DNA from 2 places in the Bacillus sp. OTU530 genome. Region 2 is predicted to be linked to the other one. Evidence: riboswitches for the same ligand, from Rfam matches in the RefSeq annotation. Region 2 holds a riboswitch; the other holds the start of a gene.
The links. Region 2 has a riboswitch for cyclic di-GMP ahead of AAHB12_RS17645 (DUF1450 domain-containing protein). Riboswitches for the same ligand answer to the same signal wherever they lie in the genome.
Positions count from the first base shown of each region.

Region 1: another riboswitch for cyclic di-GMP. It lies ahead of AAHB12_RS07780 (ArsR/SmtB family transcription factor); the one in region 2 lies ahead of AAHB12_RS17645 (DUF1450 domain-containing protein).

Region 1 is NZ_JASATP010000007.1:197,955-202,151, forward strand. It holds cyclic di-GMP riboswitch class II at 985-1,068, shown strand; gene AAHB12_RS07775 (post-COAP-1 domain-containing protein) at 1,089-2,303, shown strand; cyclic di-GMP riboswitch class I at 2,602-2,690, shown strand; gene AAHB12_RS07780 (ArsR/SmtB family transcription factor) at 2,718-2,999, shown strand; gene AAHB12_RS07785 (Ig-like domain repeat protein) at 3,245-4,197, shown strand, end outside.
Region 2 is NZ_JASATP010000023.1:78,921-83,117, forward strand. It holds gene pta (phosphate acetyltransferase) at 1-188, shown strand, start outside; gene AAHB12_RS17635 (lipoate--protein ligase family protein) at 312-1,148, opposite strand; gene AAHB12_RS17640 (RsfA family transcriptional regulator) at 1,306-2,016, opposite strand; cyclic di-GMP riboswitch class I at 2,316-2,404, shown strand; gene AAHB12_RS17645 (DUF1450 domain-containing protein) at 2,649-2,873, shown strand; gene AAHB12_RS17650 (HD domain-containing protein) at 3,142-4,197, shown strand, end outside.

The DNA of each region.
Region 1 (4,197 bases), on a different contig from region 2:
CATTTCAACAACATCTGAAGAAAGCAGCAACCCGGGGTATCGATCTGTGTCCGGGATGGTAACTGTGTTCTTACTACATCGCAGGAGTATAGGGCGAATAGTGCAACTACATAGACACCAACAAAGTCTGGAGTCTATACAGTAATTGTTTATGCAAGAGATAAGAACTCTGGAGCGAATTATGGATCTCGAGCGGAAATGTACTATAGAGTACAATAAATAAAATAACCAGCAAAACCAAAAAGGGCGCCAACTATGATGCGCTCTTTTCTCATGTCCATCGGTATTTGAGCAAGCGGGGACAACGTGCTCGTTCTATATACCACATCAGTCTCAAGGCCTAGTAATGGCAAGGGATTTGCGCTGTTGGTTTTGCTAGCTTGCTAACGAAATGAAAACTTGAGTAAAAAAACGAAAGGTAGTATTGCCGCTGAAATATTGGTTGTATACGATTTTGAACGATTGAGGGTTGGAGTACGAATTGAAAAGCATTAGCATCCTCGAAAAGTATGTTTTAAACATTATTTTTGGTCACCACTTCCTGCAGAAGAATTAAAAATCTTCTATGAAGCAATAGATAAAGGAGTAGAAATGGTTCTTAAAATACGATCTAGTATTTAGCCATCATCAATAAATTTAGGGGTTGTCCATTTTTGTCCTTCTGTGCTGTTAGTTTTTGTAAGTAATTGAGGTTTTAATTTACTTTTTTCACCAAAATCCCCATGATAAGATATAAAAATAAAGCGTTTTCTTTCCCGTTGTTCTTTTTCATAGAAGATTCTCTACTTAGAAAATTAATTTTGTTATTTTACCTTTCTAACTGTTTTTTATGATTCTAACAGGTATAGAAGGTGTTAGGTAATTCACTAGATAAAGGCATAACCTTTAGTCATTTGTTCTTTGTGAGGAAAAGGCTTTTTGAGAAGGTTAATCTTGTTCTTTTGATTTTCTTAATTTTCTTATTGGGATATGCATGAGCTATAAAGAGCACGGGGGAGCGATGAAACTCTACTTGTATTTGGTCGCTTAAGTGGAGTGGAGCTAGTAGCGAAACCGACCCCCTCTAAATAAATTATGGGGGGATTTTTTTGAAAAAAGGTAGCTTATTAGCAGGTATTGGAGTTATGGCATTGAGTGTCGGTATATGGGGAAATCCTTCAATTTCCTTAGCAGCAGCCCCACCAAAAGTCTCTGGAGGATCTGTAGTTTTAATGGGATTGGAACCAGAGGACGGACATCTTGAGGGCGGGCGTCGGGCTCATGGTCCTATTAGCGCTTACGTAAACATCGTAAAAAAAATGAAAGTTACAAATGGTGGAAATGGGATCTTAGTAATCGGCGGATCCGGAAATGATAATAATGCTATTAAGGTGTTTTGGAAGGAAATAGCATCAAAAACTAATATGAAAGCGACTTTTGTATCTGGTAATAATATTTCTAGCCAATCATTTGATGGGTTTGCCATTATTGCTATCGCAAGCGATATATACAATACCCCAAATGGTGGATTAACGAATGAAGAAAATGACTTGTTAGCAGCACGTGGGGGGGATATAGCCAATTTTATAAATAAAGGCGGTGGATTATTTGGGGGAACCTCAGATTTTGATAATCCATATGGATACATGACAAGATTTGGAATCTTTACATTTAATCTTTATACCAACAAACCTATTATTAATAAGGTCTCGATAACTACTGAAGGTGCGGCATTTGATATGAAAGCTGATGAATTGAGTGTACCGGCTTGGCACGATGAATTTACGGCTTTCCCAAATTTCTTTAAGGTTTTGGTACGTAATGAAACGCCTTTACAACAATTTTCACAAAAAAATCCACTTGCAATCGGTGGAAACAGTGTTATTATATCCCCACAATTTGGATTTAAAAAGGTAACAGGAGGGGGATATGTTGAAAATGATAAGAATAAGCAATCATTTGGTTTTAACATGTTGCCGGACGAACAAGGTTTAAGAGTTCAACTTGAATATAATGATCATTTGAAAAGTAATAAGACTGATGTAGTAAAGATAAAAATAGATAATTATGCGATGAGTCTGAAACAAAAGCTTGCAGAAATTAAGGAGAATGGAAAAACTATCGGGATTGAATTTGATACAGTCGGAGAAGTGACAAGTTCTACCTCTGGCAAGCAAAACAGCACTATTCATATTAGAGTTGTTGATCGTGGGGAACCTGGTACAAAAGATGAGTTCCGATTAACTATACTTGATGGACCTAATAAAGGATATACATCACAGTCTGGTATAATTCAAGGAGGCAATATTCAGGTACACCAATAACCTGAATTAATTAGATTGCGAAGGGGAAGACAAACGGGGTTGTTGAAAAATACTCATTCAAAGTAACGAGAAGACAAATTCCTACAACATGTAGAGCTTGTCTTCTTTTTTGTTGAGAATACAATTACATTTTCAACAAAAAAGTTATTTGTTAGCGAAAGACACCTAATCTTGTTGTTCTAAAGAACGATTCTACGGTGGATGGTGTAAAGTTCTATATTAATTTCTATTTTTAGAGTTAGTTATGATAAGTTTCTAATTTTTTTATCTATAATAAAATTTGGAATTAGATTATAATTATTTCCGTAGGCAAACCTTGTGAAAACATGGGGCGCAAAGCTTTAGGGGCTAAAATAGCAAATGTTATCAAGCTAGCCAGCTGCCGTTCACGTGAAAGAGGAATTAGAGGAGTGAATGTATATGAAAATTGAAAAATTTAATGACGGAGTGGAAATCTTAAAAGTATTAGCTCATCCTGCACGAATTGCACTTGTAAAAGTTATGATTGAGAAAGGACCTGTAAATGTAACTACTCTTTACGAGGAACTTGAAGCACCACAAAGCACAGTTAGTCAACATCTATCAAAATTGAAGAGCGCCAAGGTTATTTCAGGAAAACGTAGAGGTTTAGAGGTTTACTACGAGGTGAAGGACGAGCGAGTAGAAACCATTCTCAATACAGTAGCTAGTGCTTAAGTTTCATTACAATAAAACTATTTGAAAGCGGATTGCTGCGGCAGTTCGCTTTTTCTTTTGCTTCAATTGTCAGTACTAGTGTTTAACAAAACCTTCGGCTTACAGCTATACAAAATATAAGATATAGGTAATTGGAGAGGAAAATAAGATAATCACACAAATATAAGTAAATGTTACCAATCTATATGAATATTAGAATTTAAAAGAGGAGTGTGATAAAATTTTTTAAGAGGGGGCACTTACATATGAATTTTTGGAAAATGTTTACGTTTATTGTTATTCTAGTACTAACTCTCCAATATCCGGCTCAGACACTTGCGTCAGAATTAGTAGATACGGAGCTACCGTCTTTGTCAAATGTAGAAACAGATAAGCAGAATTATCAGGCTGGCGAAACAGTAAACATCAGTATTATGGCAACGGATGATGTTTCGGGGGTTAGGGATGTAGTAGCAAGGATAAAAGGTCCTGACGGAACAGAGTTAGCTGGGGCAGGAACTTATGATACTGTTAGTGGCAAGTGGATTGTGAAGATTCCGCTTAATATATCTGTACAACCAGGCAAATGGCAGATTTTACGTGTCTCGCTTTTTGATAAGGTAGGGCATTTTGTTAGCTATGAGAATGGTGTAGATTATACAGCTGAATTTAATGTGGAAAATACTTCACCAGTAGATACAGAACTACCATCTTTGTCAAATGTAGAACCAGATAAACAGACCTATCAGGCTGGTGAGACAGTAAGCCTTAACATTACAGCAACGGATGATGTTTCAGGAGTTAGGGATGTAGTAGCAAGGATAAAAGGTCCTGACGGAACAGAGTTAGCTGGGGCAGGAACTTATAATACTGTTAGTGGCAAGTGGATTGTGAAGATTCTGCTTAATACGTCTGTACAACCAGGCAAATGGCAGATTTTACGTGTCTCGCTTTTTGATAAGGCAGGACATTTTGTTAGCTATGAGAATGGTGTAGATTATACAGCTGAATTTAATGTGGAAAATACTTCACCAGTAGATACAGAACTACCATCTTTGTCAAATGTAGAACCAGATAAACAAACCTATCAGGCTGGTGAGACAGTAAGCCTTAACATTACGGCAACGGATGATGTTTCAGGAGTTAGGGATGTAGTAGCAAGAATAAAAGGTCCTGACGGAATAGAGTTAGCTGGGTCAGGAACTTATGATACTGTTAG
Region 2 (4,197 bases):
ATGTATTTGTATTTCCAAGCCTTGAAGCAGGAAATATCGGCTACAAAATTGCACAGCGCTTAGGGAACTTTGAGGCGATTGGACCTGTTTTACAAGGATTGAACATGCCTGTAAATGACTTATCCCGCGGCTGTAATGAAGAGGATGTATATAAGCTGTCTTTAATCACTGCAGGTCAAGCACTGTAAATAAAAAAAGCCCATATTGGGCTTTTTTTCATTTTAGGAACAAAGTATAAGTTCAACCGTGTCTCTGTCCGCCAGGTGACGAGTTTTCTGTATACGCTATCCTGCTGCGCTTCCGCTGGGTATTTATCCTAGAGCTTTGTTGTTTCTCTCTAAAACCCGATGGAGGTTTTGTTCATACATTGAGACCTCTTCAGGAAGCAGCTGTGATGGTGAGAGCGTCGGCGTAAAGTGTTGAAGTGTTTGCAGCAGACGCATCATTAAGTGATACACGGTGATGTCTGTCTTCAGCAGCTCCGATAAGGATGCCATTACATCCGGCACGATAACAGGATAGACAAACTTTGTCTGCTCTCCCTTTAGCGCAAGCTGATAAAAATCGCGAATGAGGGCAGCTCGATTTGAGCCACTGCCCGTGGCGCACAGATAAATTTGTACAGCAATCCCGCCGCGAATCCGGCGCTGTGAGATACCGGCAAATTTTTTACCGTCAATGCTTAAATCATAGCTGCCTGGACAATAGGAGCCAACAATCTCTCTTGCTTCAATGACAGCACCATAATCATGAAGCATTTCTTGAATGAGCCCCAGCATTGCATCATAGCCAAGGTTAATATCAATGCTCTTATCGGCTTCGCGCAGGATGAGGGAGATGTTTAACACTCCTTCGTCCAGCACAACCGCAAGACCGCCTGAATTGCGTACAATTACATTCCAGCCCTGCTCCTGTAAAAAGTTTATGCCCTCCTGTAAAAACGGGAGCCTTGTATCTTGGATGCCAAGTACAATTGTATTGTGATGAACCCAAGAGCGCACCGTTGCAGGGGAAAGCCCACTGCCGACTGTTGTACATAATGTATCATCCATCGCGAAAGACTGCAGTGCTTGAAACTGCGGTCCTAGACTTGATTGGTCAATGATGCGCCATTGGGGCTGAGATAAAATAGAACGATAATCACGCATGTCTGTAGCCCCTTTATGATGAGGTTATAAAGCTTAATGGACTGCTGCCGATTTTATTGAACGGGGGTCTCCCGCAGGTAAAATGGTCTATGTCCGCTTTCCTTAAGTCATTATAACAAAAAAGAAGATAGCAATATAGCTATCTCCTCTGCGGCTATCATTCTGCAATTTTTTCAAGGTTCCCGTTTCGGTCCATTCGGAAGCTTGTTGTTGGTCGCTCCTCTTCATCCATAAGAGCGAGCTTACGGGCGCGATTCATAATTTTCATCATTGTTTCGTAATCCTCTTGAATCGTCGTTGATTCTTGCTCTAGCTTGGCAACTTTGCCTGCTAGTTCTTCATTTTTATGCATGTATTCAGTAATTTCTTTTCTTAATCGTTCATTTTCGCGCTCCAATGCAGTGACCTTTACATCTGAGCTTCCTAAAGATTGCAGAAAATGAATTACATCTGCCATTGTAAGAGAAGAAGTCTCCCTTGGACTAAAAACAGCAGTATCCGTCATGGTGAAGGAAGGTTCTTCTAGTAGAACTGTATTTTCTATGACTTCATCAGCTTCCATATCAACAGTACGCACGGCAGGAGCTGGTGCTGGTGGTGTATACAGCAGCTTTTTCTTTGCCTGATCCCCGCCGATTGCACGCATCTTCTCTTTGCGATGCCTTTTTGCTACCTGTAGATCTTTTTCATAGTTATAGCGTACAACGGCATTCCAACGAAATCCACAAGCCGCTGATGTGCGATTAAGTCTATCTCCTACTTCTTCAAAGGCGTTTAATTGCGTGCTTCCTTCCCGGACATGGCGCAGTACTGTTTCTGCCAAAAGCAAATCATCTTCTTCTGTCCAAGCATCTTGTCTTATCTTCATAGAATCATCTCCTTAATCCCTTTCTAAAGTGTTTTCTACCTTTAGGATGGACGGAAATGATACGTCTTATACAAACCTTTTAAAAAAATGGTAGATTATTTCCAGAGATAGAGGCTCTGAAGTTCCTAGTAAAACATACTATCTCTCTTTCAGATTAGCTTTTCAGGTCGATTGGAAGTGGAAAATATAGAGAGAAAATAAAAAGAGTATGTATTTTTCTTATAAAAAAATGTATAATATGTTCATACTTACTTACTTAGTATTCTCTATAAGAGAATACCCCACTACATTTTTATATGATATGTAAAAGGCAAACCTGGCTGAAAAGCAGGGACGCAAAGCTTAGAGCCTAAAGAGGAAATTCCTCTATGGTCGTCTGGTTGCCATCCTTTTTTAATAGTTCTGCCATTTAGAGCGTTTTGAAAATACATATGAATAGGAAAACAGGCAGATGCATTATTTCTGCCTGTTTTCCTATGTGGACAACAATTAATGATAGCTTTGCCTTATAAGATCGTGCACGGATAGCTTGCAACATTTCAAAAAGAACGGTAAAATATCTTTTAGCAAATCGTGCAACGGTGCATACTAATATATGCGAAAAGTTTGAGCTCGAGAAAGGATTGTGCAAGATGGCAAATGAATTTCGGGTGTGCGATGATTGTCAGGCCACAAATTTAAAAACATTGCTTCCGCGTTTAAAGAAAGTAGACCCGGATGCAGATGTGCAGGTTGGCTGTCAGTCATACTGTGGGCCAGGGCGCAAAAAGTCATTTGCGTTCGTGAATAACCGCCCTGTTTCGGCACCAAATGAAACTGAATTAATTAAAAAAATTGAGGATAAACTAGGAAAATAAGGAAAGCACTTCTCGGTAGAGGAAGTGCTTTTTTCACTATTAGGAGAGCGTAAAGTTAAGTTCTAGCAGGAAGCTAACTTTTAGGAATACAGTATAAGTAGGGCTACGCCTCTGTCTTTGCCTAAGGGCAGGGCTCGCCAATCGGCGAGTTTTCTTTAATTGGAATTTGTATGTAATTGAATATAAATGCATAGGCGGGTCTTTCTCATCTCATTATCCTTTCGGTATAATACAGGTATGATAGTAGCAAAGAAAGGGGGTATCTTAAATGGTATATCCCAATGGCAAAATGAATGAAAAAAAGGTGTTTAAGGATCCTGTACATAAATATGTTCATGTGGATGATCAGGTCATTTGGGATTTGATCGGTACAGCAGAGTTCCAAAGATTACGCCGCGTCAAACAGCTTGGTACAACATTTTTTACGTTTCATGGAGCGGAGCATAGCCGATTTAATCACTCGCTCGGCGTATATGAAATCATTCGTCGGATGATTGATAATGTGTTTGATGGCAGACCCGCATGGAATACTGAGGATCGCTTACTTTGCTTATGTGCCGCGCTTTTACATGATGTTGGGCACGGGCCATTTTCACATTCCTTTGAAAAGGTATTTCATCTTGACCATGAGCATTTCACGCAGCGCATTATCCTTGGTGATACAGAAATTAATCAAGTGCTGCGGGAGGTTGACCGTGAATTCCCGAAAAAGGTAGCCGAGGTTATTGCGAAAACCTCTGATAATAAGCTAGCAATTAGTATGATTTCCAGTCAAATTGATGCAGACCGAATGGATTATTTACTGCGAGATGCCTATTTTACTGGGGTCACCTACGGAAACTTCGATATGGAGCGTATTTTACGTGTGATGCGCCCGCACGGAGATCAGGTTGTAATTAAGTATAGCGGTATGCATGCGGTGGAGCATTATATTATGAGCCGTTATCAAATGTACTGGCAAGTGTATTTCCATCCGGTCACACGCAGTGCGGAGGTTATTTTAACAAAGATCTTGCATCGCGCGAAGGCACTTCATAAGCAATATTACTCATTCAGGCATCAGCCTGTTCATTTCTACTCGCTATTTGAGGATGAGGTTACGATTGAAGATTACTTAAAGCTTGATGAAAATATTATGTACTATTATTTTCAAGTATGGCAGGAGGAAGAAGATGCGATTTTAAGTGATCTCTGCCGGCGCTTTGTGAACCGAAACTTATTTAAATATGTAGATTTCACAGAAAAATATCACGGATTAAATAACTGGATGGAGCTAAGCAGCTTATGCAAGAAGGCTGGCATCGACCCGGATTATTATCTCGTT